2 regions of the Limnohabitans sp. INBF003 genome follow, and region 1 is predicted to be linked to the other one. Evidence: predicted binding sites of a transcription regulator. Region 1 holds the regulator's gene; the other holds the start of a gene.
What was found. Region 1 encodes FNR, which switches genes on or off when oxygen is low (the NO sensors DNR and NnrR bind a similar motif). Its sites were predicted from a motif close to TTGATNNNNATCAA; they were not measured.
Positions count from the first base shown of each region.

Region 2: a site for FNR is predicted at 4,151-4,164, ahead of ACZ5VE_RS14955 (DUF2189 domain-containing protein). Genes of this name have one in related genera too.

Region 1 is NZ_AP029222.1:1,540,106-1,552,143, reverse strand. Features, by position in the region: gene ACZ5VE_RS07105 (cell division protein ZapA) at 1-106, shown strand, start outside; RNA gene ssrS (6S RNA) at 152-331, shown strand; gene ACZ5VE_RS07095 (sulfite exporter TauE/SafE family protein) at 361-1,176, shown strand; gene ACZ5VE_RS07090 (SIMPL domain-containing protein) at 1,207-1,923, opposite strand; gene ACZ5VE_RS07085 (sulfite exporter TauE/SafE family protein) at 2,018-2,695, opposite strand; gene hemN (oxygen-independent coproporphyrinogen III oxidase) at 2,765-4,147, opposite strand; gene fnr (fumarate/nitrate reduction transcriptional regulator Fnr) at 4,355-5,080, shown strand; gene ACZ5VE_RS07070 (hypothetical protein) at 5,094-5,387, opposite strand; gene ACZ5VE_RS07065 (nitrogen fixation protein FixH) at 5,408-5,662, opposite strand; gene ccoG (cytochrome c oxidase accessory protein CcoG) at 5,708-7,174, opposite strand; gene ccoP (cytochrome-c oxidase, cbb3-type subunit III) at 7,248-8,165, opposite strand; gene ACZ5VE_RS07050 (cbb3-type cytochrome oxidase subunit 3) at 8,202-8,342, opposite strand; gene ccoO (cytochrome-c oxidase, cbb3-type subunit II) at 8,355-8,981, opposite strand; gene ccoN (cytochrome-c oxidase, cbb3-type subunit I) at 8,995-10,431, opposite strand; gene ccoS (cbb3-type cytochrome oxidase assembly protein CcoS) at 10,502-10,639, opposite strand; gene ACZ5VE_RS07030 (heavy metal translocating P-type ATPase) at 10,650-12,038, opposite strand, start outside.
Region 2 is NZ_AP029222.1:3,189,802-3,201,839, reverse strand. Features, by position in the region: gene ACZ5VE_RS14980 (hemerythrin domain-containing protein) at 1-574, opposite strand, end outside; gene ACZ5VE_RS14975 (heavy metal translocating P-type ATPase) at 731-2,938, opposite strand; gene ACZ5VE_RS14970 (heavy-metal-associated domain-containing protein) at 3,004-3,201, shown strand; gene ACZ5VE_RS14965 (YgaP family membrane protein) at 3,229-3,423, shown strand; gene ACZ5VE_RS14960 (Spy/CpxP family protein refolding chaperone) at 3,586-4,077, shown strand; gene ACZ5VE_RS14955 (DUF2189 domain-containing protein) at 4,199-5,053, shown strand; gene ACZ5VE_RS14950 (DUF2788 domain-containing protein) at 5,053-5,262, shown strand; gene minC (septum site-determining protein MinC) at 5,550-6,323, shown strand; gene minD (septum site-determining protein MinD) at 6,368-7,183, shown strand; gene minE (cell division topological specificity factor MinE) at 7,187-7,447, shown strand; gene ACZ5VE_RS14930 (indolepyruvate ferredoxin oxidoreductase family protein) at 7,545-11,081, opposite strand; gene ACZ5VE_RS14925 (Lrp/AsnC family transcriptional regulator) at 11,202-11,669, shown strand; gene ACZ5VE_RS14920 (Glu/Leu/Phe/Val family dehydrogenase) at 11,724-12,038, opposite strand, start outside.

The DNA of each region.
Region 1 (12,038 bases):
CGCCACCACCGCCGTGCCTGACATCACCCAGGAATCCCAGCAACGCTTGACGCAATTGCTCAAACGCCTGGATCAGGTTCTGGAACAAGACGGTCAATTGATCTGAGCAAGACATGGCACCGTTGCAGGTCTAAAGAAAGACCTACAATCGCGCTGTCTGCGGTGCATGCCGGGCTTTATATTTCCTTGAACCAATGCTCATAGAGCCCGGGCTTGGTACATTGGCTGGTGAGCGTGATCATCTCGCGTCAGATGAACCCAACGCCAGTCTGCCCTCGCCCACCTGAACCCCGGTTCAGGATGCCGGTCCGGTGGCACTCGCAGACACCTTTCATTCCTCCCCCGCCCCCCTTAAAAACCATGATCATCGAACCTCTGCTGCTGGCCGAATTGGCTGTTCTTGGCCTTTGCACAGGCTTTTTGGCGGGCCTGCTGGGCATTGGCGGCGGCATGATCATGGTGCCGTTTCTGACCTACATGCTCGGTTCGCGCGGTGTGGGGCCGGACTTGGCGGTCAAGATGGCCATTGCCACTTCAATGGCGACCATCATCTTCACCTCGATCTCCAGTGTGCGTGCGCACCACAAGAAAAATGCCGTGCGTTGGGACTTGGTCAAGGGCCTCGCGCCCGGCATCGTGATGGGCAGCCTGATTGGCAGCTTGGGCATTTTTGCGTTTGCCAAGGGCACTTACCTGGCGCTTTTCTTCGCGCTGTTCGTCAGCTTTTCGGCCACACAAATGTTTTTGGACAAGAAACCTGCGCCGACGCGCCAAGTGCCTGAATTCAAGGGGCTATTGGGTGCGGGCGGTTTGATTGGTTTGCTGTCGGGCTTGGTGGGCGCGGGTGGCGGCTTCATCAGCGTCCCCTTCATGACCTGGTGCAACGTGGCCATTCACAATGCCGTGGCCACCAGTGCGGCCTTGGGATTCCCGATCGCTTTGGCCAATGTGGCCGGTTATATCGTGAGCGGTCAGACGGTGCAAAACCTGCCTGAATACAGCTTCGGTTATCTCTGGTTGCCTGCTTTGGTGGTGATTGCTACTTGCAGCGTGCTGATGGCGCCTATGGGGGCAGCCACCGCACACAAGTTGCCGGTTAAGCAGCTCAAACGCGTTTTTGCCAGTGTCTTGTATTTGCTGGCTGCCTACATGCTTTACAAAGGCCTGGTCGCCTGATACATCAGGCAACTTGCTGGCCCGATACCCTCAGCGCATCTGAATGCTGCCTGTGATGTTGACCACCACGCGGGATTTTCCGGGCAGTGTGGGAACGGGTGAAGCCGCTGAGTCGTCCATTTGAACCATGGCCATGCGCGGCATGACGCCCTCGCCTGTTTCTTGACCGCTTACGCTCACTTCCTTGAGTGTGTAGTTGGCAAACCCAAATTGCTGTGTCAAGGCTCGGGCTTTGATTTTGAAGCGCTCGACAGCTTGAGTCTGGATTCTCATTTCAGCCTCATTTCTCTGCTCGGCACTCAGCTTCCAGTTGATCTGCGACACCGTTAAATCTTGCAGCTTGCTCGCAAGCAAGGTGATCTGTTCGGCATCTCTGCCCTGCAAGACGACCTGAGCCGAACCCTGCCAACCATTGATCTTGCCTTCGCGGCCATAACGGGGTGAAACATTCATGCTGCCTGTGCTCAGCTCCAGCAGGCCGGGCTTGATCGATGGAGAGGCCACAGCCAAAGCGGCAGCCACCATCGTGTTCAATTGCTTTTGAATACCGGAGGCTTGCGGCCCTTCTTTTTGCACGCCCAAGGTCATGACCAACCAGTCTTGTTGCACTTCGGTTTGCTCGGATGCGCTCAAGTGCAGCAACTGCTGCGACAAGTTCGAGGTGTTTGAGACTTCACTTTGCGCGTGAGAGAGTGTCAGGGCCGAAATCAACCCCAGGGCGGTCAGGGCAAGGCGTGCAGATTTCATGGTGTTGTTTGGGCTGCGAGGCCCCATGTCAAAAGAGACTGAATTGTGTAGGCACAGAGGCCACTGCCGATACAGGCTTGTGCGTTCTTTGGTGTCAGGGTGTAACGCACCAAGGTGCCTGATCGTGAACCAGCCCCATCCACAAGGCCCAACCCGACACAGCGGCCAAAGCGAAGCCTGCGACACGGATGCCCCAAGCACCATCGCCCAGACTTTGCATGCGCAAAAACAACCATGGGCCTGCCCACAAGCTGATGCTGCTGCCCAATGCAAACAAAGCCATGGTGGCGGCACCTTCCAGCGGCTGGCTGGTCAAGGCCGCAACCATCAAGGCAGAGTAAAGCAAACCGCAAGGCATCAAGGCCCAAAGTACGCCCACCAGCCACGGTGCAGCGCTGCCCCAGCGGGCATTGAAGGCACGCACACGCGCCCAAAGTTGTCTGGCGGCACCATCGAGCCACACAGGTTGCCGGGCCGTCCACATGAGCAAAAGCCCCAAGACAACAGCGGCCACATGCAAAAGCGTCCACACGGGGCGAATGGCGGCTGACTGGACCGTGAGCCAGCCCAAAGCCTGAACACTGGCGGCGGCCACAGCCCCCAGCAAGGAATACCCCAGCACACGCCCGACCTGGAAAGCCAGCAGTGCTTGCCCTCGCTGCGCGCCTGCGGCTTGGCCCAAGCCTGCACAAGCCGCCCCGCACATGGCGACACAGTGGGGTCCACCCATGATCCCCATCATCAAGGCCGTGATCGCCAAAGAGCTTTGCATTGAATTTTTGCCTGAATGTTGTCCACCGCATTGTCGGCGATGAACGCCAAGCGGCTGACGAACCCGGACTCAGATGATCTTGGAGAAACGGGTGCGGTTGCGATCGGCTTGCAAATAGCGGTCAAACACCATGGCCACACCGCGCACAAAAAACCAGCCCATAGCCGTGACCTGAATGCCTGAGTCATTCAGTTGCACCAGACCTTGGTCCTGCAAGGCTTGCAGCTGCACCAGTTCTTTGGCAAACAGGCTTTTGAAGTCAACCAACCAGGCCAGGTTAATGGACTCGTATTGCAGATGCCCCTGGCACATGAGCGCCATGATGACCGAGCGGCGAATCAGGTCGTCACGGGTCAAGGCCAAACCCCGAACGACAGGCAAATGCCCTTGGTCGAGCAGGTCGCAATACTCTGCCATGGTCTTGGCATTTTGGCTGTAGGTGGCACCCACTCGGCCAATGGAAGACACACCCAATGCGATCAAATCGCAATCCGCCTGCGTGCTGTAGCCTTGAAAATTGCGGTGCAAACGCCCTTGCCGCTTGGCCACCGCCAAGGCGTCATCCGGCAAAGCAAAGTGGTCCATGCCGACATACACATAACCGGCATCCACCAGGGCATCAAGCGAACGCGAGAGCATGGCCACCTTGTCGCCACCCGATGGCAGCTCTTGCGCGTGGATGCGCCGTTGGGGCTTGAAGCGCTCCGGCAAATGGGCATAGGCATACAAAGCAATGCGGTCCGGGCGCAAGGCATTGATTTGAGCCAAGGTGCGGTCAAACGATTCAGGGGTTTGCAGTGGCAGGCCATAAATCAAATCCACATTGACCGACTCGAAGCCCAAACGACGCGAAGCCTCGACCAGCTTGAAAACCTGCTCGGCGGGCTGAATCCGGTGAATCGCTTTTTGCACATGGGCGTCAAAGTCCTGCACGCCAAAGCTCAGCCGGTTGAAACCCAGTTCGGCCAAAACGGCCAAGCGGTTTTCGTCGACCGTGCGCGGGTCCACTTCGACCGAATATTCGCCCCCCGGCACAAATTCAAAATTTTCCCGCAGCATGGCCATGAGTTGACGCAATTCGTCGTCGCTCATGAAGGTCGGCGTACCGCCACCGAGGTGCAATTGGCTGACCGATTGACCCTGCCCCAAATGCCGGGTGTGCAGTTCGACTTCTTTGGTCAGATAGCGCAAATAGTCGGCGGCGCGCTCTTTGTGTTTGGTGATGATTTTGTTGCACGCACAGTAGTAGCAAAGCGATTCGCAAAACGGGATGTGAACATACAAAGACAAAGGCAACTGCTTGCCCACCAAGCCTGATTTGCGTTGCGTCAAGGCCTGCACATAGTCAGCCTCGCCGAAGGCTTCGACAAAACGATCCGCAGTCGGGTAAGAGGTATAGCGTGGCCCCGGCACATCGAAACGTGTCAGCAATTCGGGTGTGATGACGGACATGTGGCTGCCCCTTAATGAGAACGTGTTCATAACAAGCCATGCACTTTGCCTACTTACCGCCATATCGGTATTGACTCACATCAAATGCAATACTTGTTTTTGGTGATTTTTTACATAGACAGGGTATACCCGCAATTTATGTCGTTTTTTAGGTTTAAGCTCAAGGCTTGATCCAAGGCAAATCCATTGCTCAACCATGAGATGACCATGAATCCCCAAGCCATCAAAGTCGCCTGTTCCAACTGCAATCTGCGCGAGTTGTGCATGCCCATGGGCCTGACCGACCACGACCTAAACCGTCTGGACGATCTGGTGGCAGTGCGCCGCAAGATCAAACGCGGCGACACTTTGTTTACCAATGGTGAAAAGTTTTCCTCGCTGTACGCCATACGGACGGGCTTTTTCAAAACCTGTCTGGCCACAGAAGACGGTCGCGATCAGGTCACGGGCTTTCAGATGGCGGGCGAAATCATTGGTCTGGATGGCATCGTGAATGACCAGCACACTTGCGATGCCGTGGCATTGGAAGACGCCGAAGTCTGCGTGATGCCGTTTGACCGGATTGAAGAAATTTCGCGTGAAGTGACGGCTTTGCAGCACCATGTGCACAAGATCATGAGCCGGGAAATCGTGCGTGAACACGGTGTGATGCTGCTGTTGGGCAGCATGCGGGCCGAGGAGCGCCTGGCCGCATTTTTGTTGAACCTGGTGCAGCGCTTGCATGCACGGGGCTTCTCGCAGTCTGAATTGGTCTTGCGCATGACCCGTGAAGAAATCGGCAGTTACCTGGGTCTCAAACTCGAAACGGTGAGCCGGACGTTTTCAAAGTTCGTGGAAGACGGCATTGTTGAAGTCAAGCAACGGCACGTCCGCATTCTGGAAACAGAGGGCTTGCAGCGTTTGGTCAACAACCAGAATCACCACTGCCATTGAGGCGAAAAGCGGGTCAGCAGCAGCCGTCCGTTCGGGCGCAATCGCTTGGGCGCTGATCGCTGGGCACCGGGCAGCGGTTGACCTCAAAGGGCGACATCGACAACAGCGTGGTCAGTCCGCTGGACACCATGGTCAAGGCCCAAAAAGCGAAAAAAGCCACGGTATAGACCCCTTGCCTTGAGAGCACCAAGGGGTGGCCAAACCATTGCAAATCCTGCGGGTCGACCAATCCGAACACCAGCATTTCCAGCAAGCCCGCCACCAAAAAAGCGGGCCATGCAATCCACATCATTCGTTTTGCCAACATGCTGGTCTCCTGTGCCCTGTTCAGGGTTTGTTCTTTGAGTCGGTCGTGGGCAGTGTGCCTGTGGCCGCATGGTTGCGTGCTTGCATGGCTGGTGCCAGGCTGGCACGGTCATCCGTTGTGGCGCTGCTGTGCGTCTCGGCGTTGGATTGGGTCAAGACGGGGTCTTGTCCGTGAGCTGCCAGGTAAAAGGTGGTGAAGGATGCCAGCACCACAATCAATGGCCCGGAGATCACCAGCCAGACATGGCCGTACGACCACCAAGGACGCTTATCCAATGAGGAATTTGAGGTGTTTGACATGCTTAAGCCTTTGTAAAAATATCAGCGAGGCACCAGGAAGACAGATTTTTCCTGCAATTCAGACAGCACCTGGCCACCTTCTTGAACTGACTGGATCATGAACTCAATGGGATGTGAGCCTGCTGGGGCGGCCTCGTAAGGCAGCTGCAAACGAACAGACACCCAAAGCGCCTCAGTAGGCGCGACACGGACATGGCTGTCTGTTGTCAGCGTCAAATTGGGAAGACCTTTGACGGTCAGATGGAAATCAAGTGGCGTTTCGGCGGCGTTCATGATTTGCAGGCGGTACACGTTTTCAATATGTCCCCCGGCAACGATGCGTGCCAGCGAAGCGCGGTCGCGCACCACATCCACCTTGAAGGGTTTGCGCAAGCTCAGGCTGGTGAGCAGTGCGGCCACCACCACCAGCAAAATGCCGATGTACAGGATCACGCGGGGGCGGAACACATGGCGCAGGGTCTGCTGTTGGGTCCAGCCGTTTTTCATCGCGTGTTCGGTCGAATATTTGACCAAGCCACGTGGATACCCCACCTTGTCCATCACGGTGTCGCACACATCGGCGCAGGCACCGCAGCCAATGCATTCGTACTGCAGGCCCTTGCGGATGTCGATGCCGGTCGGGCACACCTGCACGCACAAGGTGCAATCGACGCAAGCGCCCAGGCCCAAAGCGACAGGATCGGCTTTTTTGGAGCGCGCACCCCGCGGTTCGCCGCGCTCGGCGTCGTAGGTGACGATCAGGGTGTCCTTGTCGAACATGGCACTCTGGAAGCGCGCATAAGGGCACATGTATTTGCAAACCTGCTCACGCATGAACCCGGCATTGCCATAAGTGGCAAAGGCATAAAAGAACACCCAGAACACTTCCCAGGAACCCATGTTGCCCAGGAAAAATTCCATGCCCAGTTCTTTGATGGGGGTGAAATACCCCACAAACGTGAAGCCGGTCCACATGGCGATGGCCAGCCAGACAATGTGTTTGTAGACCTTCTTGAACAGCTTTTCGAGCGACATCTTCTCGCCGTCCAGCCGCATGCGGGCACTGCGATCGCCTTCGATCTTGTGCTCGAACCACATGAAAATCTCGCTGTAGACCGTCTGCGGGCAGGCATAACCGCACCACAAACGCCCGGCCACGGCGGTGAAGAGGAACAGTGAAAATGCCGAGATCACGAGGATCGCGGTCAGGTAAATGAAGTCTTGCGGGTAAAGAACCAGGCCAAAAATGTAAAAACGGCGCGCACCCAAATCAAACAGCACGGCCTGACGCTGGCCCCATTCGAGCCAGGGCAAGCCATAAAAGACCAGCTGCGTCAGCACCACCATGAACCAGCGCCACTTGGCAAAAATGCCCTGCACGCTGCGTGGGTAAATCTTTTGCGTCGCCTCGTACAGCGACACCATCTTCACCTCATCCCCGGCACCGTGCGCATCTGTCACCGGGACAATGGGCACGATCTTGCGGGGCGGATTTTCCTGGGAGTTCAAAACGGAGACCTTTAAAAGCACAGGACACCCGCTCGGGGTGTCCTGATGTCACTGACTTGACGTTGGCGATGCCTTATTTGCTGGCTGCAGCTGTCTTGTTGGACAAGCCCCAGACATAAGAGGCCAACACATGGATCTGGCCTTCGGTCAGCTTGGCCGCTTGCGCAGGCATCTGGTTGACCTTGCCGTTGTTGATCATGTTGACGATGGCGTTTTCGCCCCAGCCGTGCAACCAGATGTCATCCGTCAGGTTGGGCGCACCCAGTGCCTGGTTGCCTTTGCCGTCCATGCCGTGGCAGGCGGCGCAGGCACCGAACTTGGACTTGCCCAGCGAGGCACGCAGCGAGTCATGCGGGCTGCCCGACAGGCTCAGCACATAGTGGGCCACATTGCGCACATCTTCGGGCGAACCCACGGCAGCAGCCATGGGGGGCATTTGGCCAATGCGGCCTTGGACCAAGGTTTCCTTGATCTTGTCGGGCGTGCCGCCATGCAGCCAGTCGCCGTCGGTCAGGTTGGGGAAACCCTTGCTGCCACGGGCATCCGAGCCGTGGCACTGGGCGCAGTTGTTCATGAACAAACGGTCACCAATGGCCATGGCCTGCGGGTCTTTGGACACTTCTTCAGGCGGCATGCCCGAGAACTTGGCGTACAAAGGGGCCACTTCGGCATTGGCTTTGGCCACCTCGGCGTCGTACTGACCGGCCGATGTCCAGCCAAACTTGCCCGCCAGATTGCCCACACCGGGGTACATGGCCAAGTAAACGAAGGCGAACACGATGGTGATGATGAACAAGCCCACCCACCAGCGCGGCAGCGGGTTGTTCATTTCACGCAGGTCACCGTCCCAGACGTGGCCGGTGGTGTTGTCATTGGCCGTCATGGCCTTGGCTTTGCCGCTGAACCAAAGCAGGATCAGGCAGGCAATGATGCTGACCAGCGTGATGCCGGCCACATACAAGTGCCAGAAATTGCTGATGAAGTCACTCATTTCGATTCCTTTGATTTGTGATGTGCTGAGGACAATTCAGTCATCCTGACGAAACGGCAGCTTGGCCGCTTCATCGAAATTGGCTTGGTTGCGAGCTGACATGGCCCACCAGATGATGCCCAGGAAGATGGCAAAGGTGAGCACGGTCACGATGGCGCGCAGGGTATTGATGTCCATGGCTTGCTCCGTTTATTTGCGGTGAATGCCCATGCCTTGCAGGTAGGCAATCACGGCGTCCAGTTCGGTCTTGCCTTTGACGTCTTCGGTCGCTTTGGCAATTTCCTCGTCGCTGTAAGGTGCGCCCAGAGTGCGCAAGCCCTTCATGTGTGCAGGCAAGCTGGCACCGTCCACAGGGTTCTTTTCGAGCCACGAGTAAGCGGGCATGTTGGACTCGGGCACCACATCACGCGGGTTGTTCAGGTGGATGCGGTGCCATTCGTCGCTGTAACGGCCGCCCACGCGGGCCAGGTCCGGGCCAGTACGCTTGGAGCCCCATTGGAAGGGGTGGTCGTACACGAACTCGCCAGCCGTGGAGTAAGGGCCGTAACGCAGGGTCTCGGCACGGAAAGGACGGATCATCTGCGAGTGGCAGTTGTAGCAACCTTCGCGCACATACACATCACGCCCCGCCACTTGCAGCGCGGTGTAAGGCTTGAGGCCTTCCACCGGTTGGGTGGTGGACTTCTGGAAGAACAGGGGCACGATCTCGACCATGCCACCGAACAGCAACACGATCAGGATCAGCACGATCATTAGGAAGTTGCTGGTCTCGATTTTTTCGTGGGAGAGACCGCCCGATTTTGGGTTTTGAGCCATTTTCTATTTCTCCTCAGGCGTGGGCAGTCAGGTTGGGAATCTGGACTTCAACGGAGCGACCCTGGGTCGCCGTCTTGACCACGTTCCACAACATCACACACATGCCGCCCAGGTACAACAAACCGCCGAGCAATCGCAACACATAGAACGGGAAGGTGGCTTTCACCGACTCCACGAAGGTGTAGGTCAAGGTGCCATCGGCATTGACGGCGCGCCACATCAGGCCCTGCATGACCCCGGCAATCCACATCGCGGCGATGTAAATGACGATACCGATGGTGGCGGTCCAGAAGTGCAGTTCAATGGCTTTGGTGCTGTACATCTTCTTCTGGCCGAACAGGCGGGGAATCAGGTAGTACATCGAACCCATGGTCACCAAACCCACCCAACCCAAAGCACCCGAGTGCACATGGCCCACGGTCCAGTCGGTGTAGTGGCTAAGCGCGTTGACGGTCTTGATGGACATCATCGGGCCTTCGAAGGTGGACATGCCGTAGAACGACAGGGACACGATCAAAAAGCGCAGGATCGGGTCGTCACGCAGTTTGTGCCATGCGCCCGACAAGGTCATGATGCCGTTGATCATGCCGCCCCAGCTGGGTGCCAACAGGATCAGCGAGAAGACCATGCCAATCGACTGGGTCCAGTCAGGCAGCGCGGTGTAGTGCAGGTGGTGAGGACCTGCCCACATGTAGGTGAAGATCAGCGCCCAGAAGTGGACGATCGACAGGCGATACGAGTACACGGGGCGCTCGGCCTGCTTGGGGATGAAGTAATACATCATGCCCAGGAAGCCAGCGGTCAGGAAAAAGCCCACGGCATTGTGGCCATACCACCACTGCACCATGGCGTCCTGCACACCGGCGTAGGCCGAGTAGGACTTCATCATGCCCACGGGCAGCGCGGCGCTGTTGACCAGGTGCAGCAAGGCCACGGCAATGATGAACGCACCAAAGAACCAGTTGGCCACATAGATGTGACGGACCTTGCGGGTGCCCACGGTGCCAAAGAACACCACGGCAAACGCCACCCAGACCAGGGTGATCAGGATGTCAATCGGCCACTCGAGCTCGGCGTATTCCTTGCCGCTGGTGTAACCTAAAGGCAAGGTGATGGCCGCCAGCAGGATGACCAGTTGCCAACCCCAAAAGGTGAAAGCGGCCAATTTGTCGTTGAACAGACGGACGTTGCAGGTGCGCTGCACCACGTAATAGGCCGATGCGAACAAGCCGCAACCGCCAAACGCAAAAATCACCGCATTGGTGTGCAAGGGGCGCAAACGTCCGTAGCTGAGCCATGGAATGCCCAGATTCAGCTCGGGCCAGGTCAGCTGGGCCGCGATGATCACGCCCACCAGCATGCCCACCACACCCCAAACCACCGTCATGATGGCGAACTGCCGCACAACGGTGTCGTTGTACGAAGTCGCCTGCATATTGGCAAATTTCATTTTCACCTCTTCTTTTTAAAAACTACTGCCAGAGTTTGACCGGGTATACACCGAGCCCACTTGATCAAAATCAATCGTTGCGCAAAATACGCTCGCCTTCGGCCTCAATGTCCTCAAATTGCCCCCGGTGGATGGCCCACCACAGGCCACCCAGGATGCAAAACACCAAAGCAACTGACAAAGGGATCAGCAAATAAAGAATGTCCATCGTGCTTTTCTCAGGTGGGCGTCATTTTGGCTGACGGGGTGGGCGAGACATCTTGCCGTGGAATCGGGGTCAAACCTTGCGCCAATCGCAGGGCATTGAGCACAACCAACAAGGAACTGAGCGCCATGCCCAAGCCTGCAGCCCATGCGGGCAGCAGGCCCATCAGGGCCAAGGGCACGCAAGCGGCGTTGTAAATGGCCGCCCAAACCAGGTTTTGTTTCACAATGCGCAAAGTTTGACGGCTGCGCAACACGGTGCTGACCAACACCTCAAGATGTCCGCCCATCAGGACAAAATCAGCCTTGGACTGCGCCAAAGGCACCGCTTGCCCCAGCGCAAACGACACGTCTGCCCCGGCCAACACCGGGCCATCGTTCAAGCCATCGCCCACCATGGCCACGCGGTGACCCTGAGCCTGCCATGCCTTGAGCGCTTGCAATTTGTCTTGTGGCTTGCACCCGCCCCGGGCATCTGCGATGCCCACCGATTGGGCGACTTGCGCCACGGCAGCAGGCCCGTCGCCCGACAAGACCTTCAGTATCAGGCCCATCTTTTTCAATTCCGCCACCACTCCGGGCGCTTCCGGACGCAGCTCTTCAGCCAATTCAAACGTCGCCAGCCAGCCCGCACCATCGGCCAAACTGACTTGCAAATGGTGGCCGTCAAAAATGGGCGCCTTGCAAAACACGGCTGACCCGAAACGCATGCTTTGTGCCACGCCATCGGGCATGTCAAGCTCACCACGCATGCCCTGCCCGGCTTCTTCGGTCACATTTCGGGCAAACAAGGCCTCCAATGCAGGCAAATCACCCGCAAGCGCCGCTTGGCGGCGCGCTTCAGACCACAAAGCTCGGGACACCGGATGCAACGAGTGCCGTGCCAGGGTCGATGCCCAAGCCAGCGTCTGCTGTGGCAAGACACCGGTACGCGTGTGAATCTGCGTCACCTCGAACGCATCACGGGTCAAGGTCCCGGTCTTGTCGAAAATGACAGTGTCGATGCTGGCCAAGTTTTGCAAGGCTTCCAGCCGCCTGACCAACACGCCGCTACGGGCCAGAGCACCGGCCGTTGCCAGCATGGCGGCGGGCGTTGCCAAAGACAAGGCACAAGGGCAGGTCACGATCAAAACGGCCACAGCCACCATCAAGGCGTGCGCCGGATCGGTGGGCCACCAGTAAATGGCCGAGGCCAAAGAGGCCAGCAACACCGCGACCAAAAAGGGTTTGGCCCATCGGTCCACCAACAAGGCCATGGAAGGCTTGGACACCGAGGCGCTTTCCATCAGCGCCACGATTTGGGCATAACGGGTGGCTGCCCCGACCTGCTCAATTTGAACTTCCAGGGTGCCACTCAGGTTGTGACTGCCTGCGATGACCCTGTCCCCCACTTTCCGTGTGAG
Region 2 (12,038 bases), 1.6 Mb from region 1:
GACCAATGGGTGAGGGCGCACGGGTCACGATCAGGCTGAAGAGTTTTTCAAACTCCTGGGCAGGCGGGTAATGGCCCGTGAGCGGGTCGGCGTTTTCTGCAAACGCCGCATCCAGCACACGCCAATCGTCTGCTGAAAAACAGCGCTCGGCCTCGGGCAGGATCACGCTTTCTTCCAGGCTCATGTGCTCCAGATAGAAGTTGACGTATTTCTCTAACGCTTCTTCAAAGGCCTGGCGGCGGCTGGCCCCTAACAGTTCCCAAGCCTGCAACATGTGCTGCATGTCGCGGGCGGCTTTTTCGCTGCTCAGGTGGTCGCGCTCCAGCTTGTCGATGGCGCCCATCACCTTGGGGGCCAGCTTCACGACTTTGGGAAACAAGAGGTTGGATTCCTTGGGGTGGTGCAAACGCTCTGGAAATTCGTCGATGTAAAACAGCATGGCGCGCACCACGTCAAAGAAGTTGCGCCGGTCTTCTGCGGGACCGCGTTTGACCATCATGCGCATGGACTGGAGCATGGCCGCCAAGGAGGCGTGTTCGTCGCGGATGATTTGAAGTGCGCTGTGCTGTGTCATGAAAACAAACTCCGGGTTCTGAAGAGTTTCAGTCTGCCGGTTTGTGTCCCAACGCACCATGACGCATGTCAAGAATGCGTGATATGGCTTTGCAGACATTCGGACGCAGGGGCGGCCTCCCACAAAGTCAAGCGAAGGTTCAGCGCTGTCTCGTACTCAGGGCTTCCAGCGCTTGAGCAACAAGGCATTGCTCATCACACTCACCGAACTCAGCGCCATCGCGCCGCCGGCAATCACCGGGTTCAGGTAGCCCAATGCAGCCAGTGGAATGCCCGCCACGTTGTAGGCAAAGGCCCAGAACAGGTTTTGCCGGATCTTGGCCACGGTGCGCGCCGAGATGTCGAGCGCCGCGCCCACCAGCGCCACATCGCCGCGCATGAGGGTGATGCCTGCGGCGTGCATGGCCACGTCGGTGCCGTTGCCCATGGCCATGCCCACATCGGCCGCGGCCAGCGCCGGGGCGTCGTTCACCCCGTCACCGACCATGGCCACGATGCGGCCGCCTTCGCGCAGTTTTTGCACCTGCGCGGCCTTGTCGCCGGGCAACACGTCGGCCAGCACTTCGCCGTCTTCCGGGCGCAAACCCAGACGCCGCGCCATGGCTTCGGCTGCGGCCTGGTTGTCGCCCGAGATCATGACCAGTTTCAAGCCCCGCTCACGCAAGGCCGCCAGCGCCTCGGCCGCACCCGCCTTGGGCTCATCGCCAAAGGCCATCAGAAGCAAGCCCTGAACACCGGTGGCCGTGCGCTCGGCCAGTGCCGACAAGGTCGCGCCCTGTGCCTGCAGTGCGGGCACATCGGCCGACCACAGCGCAGGGTCCATGCCTTCTTGCTGCAGCCAGCGCAAGCTGCCCAGCAGCAACTGACGACCCTCCACCGTGGCTTGCACGCCCCGGCCTGGCACAGCGGCCAGATCGGCGGGCGTTGTCACGTTCAAGCCCTGCGCTTTGGCGGCCGTGACCACAGCACGGGCCAGAGGGTGCTCACTGCCACTTTGCACACAGGCGGCCCAGGTGAGGGCTGCTTTAACGTCTTGTCCGGGTGCCGCCACGTGTTGCGTCAGCCGAGGCTGACCCACCGTGAGGGTGCCGGTCTTGTCAAAGGCCACGGTCTGCACGCGGTGCGCCATCTCCAACGCTTGCGCGTCCTTGATCAAGATGCCGTATTTGGCCGCGACCCCGGTGCCCGCCATGATGGCCACAGGGGTGGCCAAACCCAGTGCGCAAGGGCAGGCGATCACCAACACGGCCACGGCGTAAATAAGGGCTGTTTCAAAGTCTGCGCCCCTGAACATCCATGCAGCCAGCGTGACCAGCGCGATCAACAAAACCACCGGCACAAAGACCTCAGCCACTTGGTCGACCAAGCGCTGAATGGGCGCTTTGGCCGCCTGCGCGTCTTCCACCAACCGGATGATGCGCGAGAGCACCGTCTCATGACCGACAGCGGTCACTCGCATGAGCACACGGCCATCGCCATTGATCGAGCCCCCGGTCAGTTGTGCACCCACGATTTTGGACACCGGCAGCGGTTCACCGGTCAGCATGGATTCATCCACTTGCGTTTGGCCTTCGACCAGTTCACCGTCGAGCGGAAAGCGCTCACCGGGGCGCACCACGATCAGGTCACCGGTCAGAATTTCATCCACCGGCACATCGACTTCGCCGTCTTCGCTGATCCAATGGGCCTTGTCGGGCCTGAGCGCGTGCAAGGCGCGGATGGCCTCTGTGGTCTGGCGCTTGGCACGTGCTTCGAGCCACTTGCCCAACAAGACCAGGGTGATGACCACGGCCGAACCTTCAAAATACAAATGTGGCGCGTGCCCTTCATGCGCCGTCAACCACAACCAGACCGACAGCAACCAGCCTGCGGTGGTGCCCAGCGAAACCAGCAAATCCATGTTGCCCGTTAACGCCTTGAGCGCGTGCCAGCCGGCCTTGTAAAAACGTGCACCCAAAATGAACTGCACTGGCGTGGCCAAGGCAAACTGCACCCAGGACGGCAGCATCCAGTGCAGGCCCCACAGGTCGCCCAGCATGGGCAGCACCAAGGGTGCTGACAACACCAAACCCAAGGCCACAGGCGCAAACCCAGCCCAAGGAGAGGTGTTGTTGGCGGCGGCTTCGGCTGCCTCCAGAGAACGGGGCTCATAGCCCGCATCGCGAATGGCCCTGCGCAACCGGGCATCGGTGGTGTCGGCAGAAGCCACCGCGATGCGCGCGGTTTCAGTGGCCAGGTTTACCGTGGCCGAGGTCACGCCCGGAACCTTGTTCAGTGCTTTTTCGACCCGTGCCACACACGAAGCACAGGTCATGCCGCCAATGCCTATGTCGATGGTCTGAGGTTCTGTCTTGATCTGTGTCATGTCGGAGGCTGTGTTTTCAACTATGCTTTGAACAGACCCACAAGGGTCTGTCTGAAAGGTACATCATGAACCAGATTTTTACGGTCGAAGGCATGACCTGCGGCCACTGCGAAAAAGCCGTGACCAAAGCCCTGCTCGCGTTGGACCCACAAGCCAAGGTGGTGATCGACCGCACGCAAAACAAGGTGCAGGTCGATTCTGAACAAGCCCGCGAAGCATTGGCCAAAGCCATGACCGAAGAAGGCTACCGCGTCGCGGCCTGAATTTTTTAAACCCCAAAGGAGATCCACATGACCCAAAACATCGGCGGCATCGAACGCATTCTTCGCATCGTGGCAGGCCTCGTGCTGGTCGCACTGGCAGCCACCAGCACCGTGGGTTGGTGGGGCTGGCTGGGTGCCGTTCCCTTGGCCACAGGCCTCATGGGCTGGTGCCCGCCTTACAGCCTACTGGGCATCAACACCTGCAAAAATCGCAACATCTGATGCACAGGACACCACGCCCTGCGCAGTTCTGTGCATGCTTTTAAAAGGTGGTGTGGAGTCAATTGACTTCACGCACCTTTACAAATCACAGCACATGGGCCACATCCCAGACACATGGCCAGATCACACTGACCTCACCCCATCACTGAAAGGATGTTTCCCATGAAATCGATTCGCAACACATTGATCGCCGCCAGCTTGCTGGCTGGCCTGACCGGCTTGACCCTGGCCCAAACAGCACCCGAAGCCAAAACCAGCGGACCCCGTGCTGAACGCATGGACAAGATGCACGCCAAAATGGGCGAGCGCCATGCCAAGCATCTGGCTGACCTCAAAGGCAAACTGAAGCTCGAAGCAGGCCAGGAAAGCGCATGGACTGCTTTTGAGCAAAGCATGAAAATGCCAAGCAAACCCATGGCACGTCCCGACCGAGCTGCAATGGACAAGCTGACCACGCCTGAACGCATCGACCAAATGCAAGCGCACAAAGCGCAGCGCGACGCTGATATGCAAAAACACGCAGACGCCACCAAAACTTTTTATGCAGCCCTCAATGCCAGCCAAAAGAAAGTGTTTGATGCCGAAACCGCACGCGCCATGCAAAGCATGGGCGGTGGCATGCGCCATGGCGAAGGCCATCACGGCCACCACTGAAAACGCAGACGAGCCACGCTCGTCTTCAACACCAGGCCGCTCACCGAGCGGCCTTTTTATTTCGTTTTCAGATTTGACACACATCAAGCCCTGAAAAACGGAGGGTGGTTAAGCTTTGCGCATGGCCCAAATACCCCACTCCGATTCCGCCCAAACACGTTCTGGCATTTTTTTGCCCCCTGTCCGACCCATCTTGATGGACCAGCCCATGCAATGGCTGGCACTGGGGTTCAAAGACATGGCAAGGGCACCCTTGCTCAGCACCATGCATGGCTTGGTGCTGGCAGCCCTGGGCGGTTTCATTGCCCTGCTGGCGCATGACCAATTCTGGCTGTTGGTCGGTTATCTGTCGGGCTTCATGGTGGTGGCACCTGTGCTGGCGACCAGCCTGTATGCCATGAGCCGTGCCATGGAACGCGGAGAAACCGTCAATTTTGATTTGCTGGTGCAAACCTGGACGCAGTGGCAGTTGCGCCTGCGTCACCAGCCTGACAGTTACTGGAGCCTGATCCGTTTTGGCCTGTTGCTGGGTTTGGCGGCCACCGGCTGGGTCATCACTTCGGCTGCGCTGATCACCTTGCTGGCCCCCGTTCCCATTCACACGCCGGTCGACTTCATCCGCCATGTGGTGCTGGCCAAAGAAGGGCATTTGTTTGAACTTTGGGTGGGCTTGGGCGGCATGATGGCGGTGCCCGTCTTTGCTTCCAGCGTGGTGTCCATGCCTTTGCTGCTAGACCGCCGCGTCACGGTATTACAGGCGGTACTGACCAGCTGGAAAGCCGTGCTGACCCACCCCTTTCAAATGACCTTGTGGGCTTTTCTGATCATTGGTTTCAGCATGCTGGGCATTTTTTCCTTGTTTTTGGGCCTGATCCTCGTCATTCCCATGCTGGGCCATGGCAGCTGGCATGCTTATCGGCACTTGGTCGATGTGTCTCAGCTCGAAGAACGCATTTCCGGACAGGGTGAACGGTGATGTTCGGATTCAACGAAGAACAATTCGCCTGGTTCGGCCTCACGATCGGTGTCGGGGCGTTCATGCTTTACATGCTGTTCATCATCGGACAGCTGGCCTGGGAGTCCAAAGCCGGGAAATTCGGAACCTTTGTCATTTTTCTGGGATTGGCGTTTGGCATGCTGGGTTTTGTGGCCAAAGGCGTCATTCAATGGTTGCTTGAAACATGACATCCATTTCTGGATAAGCCTGTGGATAAAAAAACAACAAGCAGCCAGTTATCCACAGCTTGATGTGTTGGCAAGAAGTTGTTCATTTTTCTGAAACACCAAAAAACCGCTACAGCGCACACGTTCACAAGTGATGCAAGTCCTTGTCACTCCTGAAAAAAATCAGCTTGTCCACACAAATGTGCTGCCCTTATCTACTACTGCTATTTAAAGATATAAATCTATAGAGAAAGAACAAGGAACAAGTGCGCTGTTAAGATTTGCGTCTTTCCTCCTTTGACGGCACCATGGCGATCGTTTCAGAAGCATCCCTCTCAAACTGTTACGACATCAAAAGCGCAGACTTGTCTTTGGTGGCTTTGGTCCTCAAAACCACCGACATCGCTGCCATCTCGCAGGCCTTGGTTCAACAATTGGCCGAAAGCCCAGGATTTTTTGACCAAGACCCTGTGATCATTGATGTCGGTTTTCTGAATTTTGAAGAAAACACGCCATCCATCGACTTCAAAACCTTGTTACCGCTCCTGCGTGAACACGGTTTGGTGCCTTTGGCCATTAAAGGCGCTCAGGGCGAACTTCTGACGCAAGCCAAGGGGGTGGGTCTGGTGGATGCCAGCGATGCCCGCATTCGCCGTTCTGTGCCCCTTGCGGATGTTGTGCAGGCTGTACCCAGCGTTGAACCTGTCTCTGTTCCCATGGAAGCACCTGTCCCGTTGGGTCCCATGGTGATCGACAAACCCCTGCGTTCAGGTCAACAGGTGTATGCCAAGGGCCGTGACCTGATTGTTCTGGCCATGGTGAATGCAGGCGCAGAAGTCATTGCCGATGGCCATATCCACATTTATGCGACTTTGCGTGGCAAAGCCATTGCGGGTGCTCGCGGCAACACCGAGGCACGCATTTTTGCGCAGGTGATGGAGCCTGAATTGATTTCCATCGCGGGCATTTACCGAACCAGCGAAAATGCCTTGCCCAAAGACGTTTTAGGGCAAGCGGCTCAAGTCCGTTTGCAATCGGGCCCTGAAGGCGACAAGTTGTTGGTGTCGCCCCTCAAGCTCTGAAAATCTGAATTTGTACCGATATCCTCTCCAAGAAAGAAAATGCCATGGCAAAAATTGTTGTTGTGACTTCCGGCAAAGGTGGTGTGGGTAAAACCACCACCAGCGCCAGTTTTGCCACAGGTTTGGCACTGAAAGGCTTCAAGACGGCCGTCATTGACTTTGATGTGGGCCTGCGCAACCTGGACCTGATCATGGGCTGTGAACGCCGTGTGGTGTACGACCTGATCAACGTGATTCAAGGCGAAGCCAACCTGAACCAGGCTTTGATCAAAGACAAGCAATGTGACAACCTGTTTGTGTTGGCGGCTTCGCAAACTCGTGATAAGGATGCTTTGTCGCAAGAGGGCGTCGAGAAGGTGCTGAAAGATCTGGCAGAGATGGGTTTTGAGTACATCGTTTGCGATTCACCTGCTGGCATCGAAACAGGCGCTTTGATGGCCATGCACTTTGCCGATGAGGCCTTGGTGGTGACCAATCCCGAAGTGTCTTCTGTGCGCGATTCGGACCGCATTCTGGGCATGCTGGGCAGCAAAACCAAACGTGCCATTGAAGGCCAGGAACCCATCAAAGAGCATTTGCTGATCACCCGTTACAACCCCAACCGGGTTGAAGATGGTCAGATGTTGTCGCTGCAGGACATTCAAGACATCTTGCGCATCAAGTTGCTGGGCGTGATCCCTGAAAGCGAGAACGTGTTGCAAGCGTCCAACCAAGGCACGCCAGCGATTCACATGGCACAAAGCGATGTGTCTGAAGCCTACAAGGATGTGATTGACCGTTTCCTGGGCGAAGACAAACCCATGCGGTTCACCGAAGCCGACAAGCCTGGCTTTTTCAAACGTTTGTTCGGAGGCAAGTGAACCATGTCGTTTCTTTCCTTCCTCCTGGGCGAAAAGAAGAAAACCGCCAGCGTGGCCAAAGAGCGCCTGCAGATCATCTTGGCCCACGAACGCAGTGGTCGCAATGCCGCTGAGCCCGATTACCTGCCCGCTTTGCAACGCGAATTGGTGGCAGTGATCAGCAAATACATCAAGATCAATCCGGATGACATCAAGGTGAACCTGGAGCGCCAGGACAACCTGGAAGTGCTGGAAGTCAAGATCGAATTGCCCGACGCACGCTGAAATCTGCAGATGCTGCTGCAAGCCATTTGAGCTTGCGATTGAAGTGTCTCGGACAGTGCACGATCGAAAGCCACCCTTGCGGGTGGCTTTCTTTTTTTCAATGGGCGTTCAATGAAGCCCACAATGCCCTGGCTGCTTTCAGGTTGCGTTCCTTGACATGGCCAAAGCCTTTGATGTTTTCAGGCACGTTGGCAACGGCCAAGGCGTGTGCATGGTTTTCAGGGCTCAGGTGTTCAATGGCCTGTTCGATGTGCTGCATGTATTCACCGATCAAGGCTTGTTCTGTCCGGCGTTCTTCTGTGCGGCCGAACACATCGAATGGGGTGCTGCGCAAGCCTTTCAATTGGGCCAGCAACTTGAAGCCTGTCAGCATGGTAGGGCCAAACTTTTGCTTGACCAACTCGCCCTTGTTGTTGCGCTTGGCCAAGAGCGGTTGGGCCAGGTGGTAATGCACTTTGAAGTCACCTTCAAAGCTGTTGGCGATGCGGTCCATAAACGCTGACTGGGTGTGCAAGCGGGCCACTTCGTATTCGTCTTTGTAGGCCATCAACTTGTACAGATGGCGCGCCACAGTTTCTGTCAGAACGGTTTTGCCCAATGGCATTTCAGCCCCTTGAACACGCTGCATAAAGGCCTGATAGCGGGTTGCATAAGCCGCGTTCTGGTAATCGGTCAAACGCGTCATGCGGTCAGCGATCAGGCTTTCCAGTGTTTCGCGTTTCTTGAACTGCACCACTTGCACGGGCTGGCTCTTTTGCATCAGCACATCCAGTTGGTGTGCGGCATGGCGACCCCACTCAAAAGCAGCCAGGTTGTTTTTCACTTGCACATCGTTGAGCTCAATGGCCCGCACCAAGGACTCATGCCGCAAAGGCACCCAGCCTTTTTGCCAGGCGTAGCCGAGGATCATGGGGTTGACGTAAATCGTGTCGCCCAAGAGTTGTTTGGCCAGTGTGTCGGCGTCAAAACTGCCCACACCTTCAACGCCCACTTGGGCTGTGATTTCGGCCACACACTGCTCGGCTGGGTTTTGCCAGTTGCCGTTTTTCACAAACGCCGCCGTGGGTGTGCTGTTGCTGTTCAGCGCCACATGCGTGCGGCCTGCGCGCATGCGCAAAGTGGTTTCCTTGGAGGCACTGACGATGGGGTCGCACCCAATGATCAGGTCAGCCGCGGCCATGCTCACGCGGGTGGTGCGGATCTCGTCTTGTGTGTTGGCCACCAGAATGTGGCTCCAGGTGGCACCGCCTTTTTGCGCCAGACCTGCCGAGTCTTGCGTGACGATGCCTTTGCCTTCCATGTGCGCGGCCATGCCCAGCAATTGACCGATGGTGATGACGCCGGTACCACCGACACCCGCGACCACCATGCCCCAAGGCTGTGTGATGGCGGGCAGTTCGGGGTCAGGCAAAGCGCCCAAGTTGGACGGGTTCAATGCCGTGGTGCTGGACGATGATTTTTTCTTGAACGTGCCACCTTCCACCGTGACAAAGCTGGGGCAAAAGCCCTTGAGGCAACTGGTGTCCTTGTTGCAAGTGCTTTGGTTGATGGTGCGTTTGCGGCCCAGAGGTGTTTCCAGCGGCTCGACCGACAGGCAGTTGGATTGCACGCCGCAGTCGCCACAGCCTTCACACACTTCCTCGTTGATCATCACGCGCAAAGCGGGGTCGACCATGGTGCCGCGCTTGCGGCGGCGGCGCTTTTCAGTGGCGCAGGTCTGGTCGTAAATGATGACGGTGGTGCCCTTGATCTCGCGCATTTCGCGCTGGATGCGGTCCAGCTCGTCGCGGTGGAACACACGCACGCCCTCGGCTAAAGCCACACCGTCGTATTTTTCGGGTTCATCGGTCACCACGTCGATGCGTTGGGCCCCTTCGGCCCGCATGCTCATGGCGATTTGCACCACGCTGTGGCCTTCGGGGCGCTCGCCCACTTGCTGGCCACCGGTCATGGCCACGGCGTCGTTGTAAAGCACCTTGTAGGTGATGTTGACCCCTGCGGCAATGCTTTGGCGAATGGCCAGAATGCCGCTGTGAAAGTAGGTGCCGTCACCCAGGTTGGCAAAGACGTGTTGTTCGTTGCTGAAAGGCTGTTGGCCCGTCCATGGCACGCCTTCGCCGCCCATCTGCGTGAAGCCGATGGTGCTGCGGTCCATCCAGATGCTCATGAAGTGGCAGCCAATGCCTGCCATGGCACGCGAGCCTTCAGGCACCTTGGTGGATGTGTTGTGTGGGCAACCCGAGCAGAACCAGGGCTGGCGTTCGGCCGCTGTTCCCAGCGTGAGCGTCTGCATGGCCCTTTCCTTGCCGTCGAGCACCGCCAAATGGGCGTCGATCTGAGTGGCGGTATCCGCATCGACCCCCAGTTTTTTCAGGCGCTTGGCAATGGCCCGCGCAATGATGGCGGGCGTCAAATCGGCATTGGCCCGCAGCAAGGTGCGTTCGGTGGGGTTGGGGATAGACCATTCGCCACCCGAGACATCGCCATCGGCTTCGTCGAACTTGCCCAGGATGTTGGGGCGCACATCGTCGCGCCAGTTGTAGAGCTCTTCTTTGAGCTGGTATTCGATGATCTGGCGCTTTTCTTCGACGACCAGGATTTCGCGCAGGCCTGTGGCAAATTCGCGTGTGGATTGCGCTTCGAGCGGCCACACCACCGCCACTTTGTGCAAACGGATGCCCAATTGACGGCAACGGTGGTCATCCAAGCCCAAATCCATCAAAGCCTGGCGGGTGTCGTTGTAGGCTTTGCCGCTGGCGATCAAACCAAATCGATCGTTCGGGCCTTCGATCACGTTGTGGTTGAGTTTGTTGGCGCGGATGTAGGCGAGGGCCGCATACCACTTGTAATCGAACAGCCGGGCCTCTTGCTCCAGCGCGGTGTCGGGCCAGCGGATGTGCACTCCGCCGGGTGGCATGACGAACTCGGGCAGCACAATCTGCACGCGCTCGGGGTCGATGTGCGCGGTGGCACTGGATTCGACGATTTCCTGGATCGTTTTCATGCCGGCCCAGACACCTGCATAGCGGCTCATGGCAATTGCGTGCAGGCCTTGGTCCAGGATGTCTTGCACGTTGGTCGGAAAGAACACCGGCAGGCCGCAGGCCTTGAAGATGTGGTCGCTCTGGTGCGCAGCGGTGGAGCTTTTGGCTACATGGTCGTCACCGGCCACAGCCAGCACACCGCCCCAGGGCGTGGTGCCCGCCATGTTGGCATGCTTGAAAACGTCGGAACAGCGGTCCACGCCTGGGCCTTTGCCATACCAGATGCCGAACACGCCGTCGAATTGGTTGGAACCTGCCGGAGCAAAGCCCAGCTGCTGTGTGCCCCACAAGGCGGTGGCGGCCAGCTCTTCGTTGACGCCGGGTTGGAAAACGATGTTTTGGGCCTTCAGGTGGTCTTTGGCCTTCCACAGCGACTGGTCGTAGTTGCCCAGCGGGGAGCCTCGGTAACCGCTGATGAAGCCGGCTGTGTTCTTGCCTTGCAAGGCATCGCGTTGGCGTTGCAGCATGGGCAGTTTGACCAGCGCCTGCACGCCGCTCATGAAGGCGCGGCCCACATCGAGGCTGTATTTGTCGTCCAGCGTCACCGTTTCTAAAGCCTGGCGAATCGATTCGGGCAAAGGGGCGTTCATGGTGTGTCCTGCGGCGGAAAAAGGAAAGCACAGTGTAGGACGGGCGTGCCGACAAGTGCTTGCTTTCTGTGACAGGATTTGCCCTATGATTTGAAAGAATCTTGCTTAAAAAGGCCTATTTTGGAAACATTAGATAAATTTGACTGGGCGATATTGAATGAACTGCAGCGTGACGGGCGATTGACCAATGCCGAATTGGCGCAGCGTGTCGGCCTGTCGGCAGCGCCTTGCTGGCGGCGCGTGCGGGCGTTGGAGGAGTCGGGGGTTATCAAAGGCTATCGCGCTGAAATTGACCGCCAAAAGGTGGGGCTGGATGTGCTGGCCTTTGTGCGCCTGGACGCTGAGCGCAACCGGGGCGACATCACGCGCCAACTGGAAGAGGCAATCCTCAAGATCCCTGAAGTGATCTCTTGCCACTACATCAGCGGCACCGGCACCTTTGAGCTGCAGGTGGTCAGCAAAGACCTGAACACTTTCAGCCAGTTTGCGCGCGATGTGCTGATCAACCTGCCCAACGTGAAAGACCTGCACACCAGTTTTTCGTTGGGCGAGGTCAAGGCTGCAGGGGCGCTGCCTTTGAAGCCTTGAGCAAGTGCGGGGCGTACTTGGGCTTGGCCCAAGTTCCGCCGTGGGTCGCCTCTTTCAGGGGTAGAGGCCGCGAAGTTCCCGCGCTTGCAAAATGCGCGAGCAGGCCACAACGAAGGTGGCGGTGCGCAAACTGATGTTGTGTTCGTCAGCCACTTGCCAGATGGCGGCAAAGGCCTCGCGCATGATGCGCACCAAGCGGGTGTTGATGTCGTCTTCGCTCCAGAAGAAGCTGGAGAAATCCTGCACCCATTCAAAGTAGCTGACCGTCACACCCCCCGCGTTGGCGATCACATCGGGCACGACCAGAATGCCCCGCTCGTGCAGGATGTCGTCGGCTTCGGGCGTGGTCGGGCCATTTGCGCCCTCGAT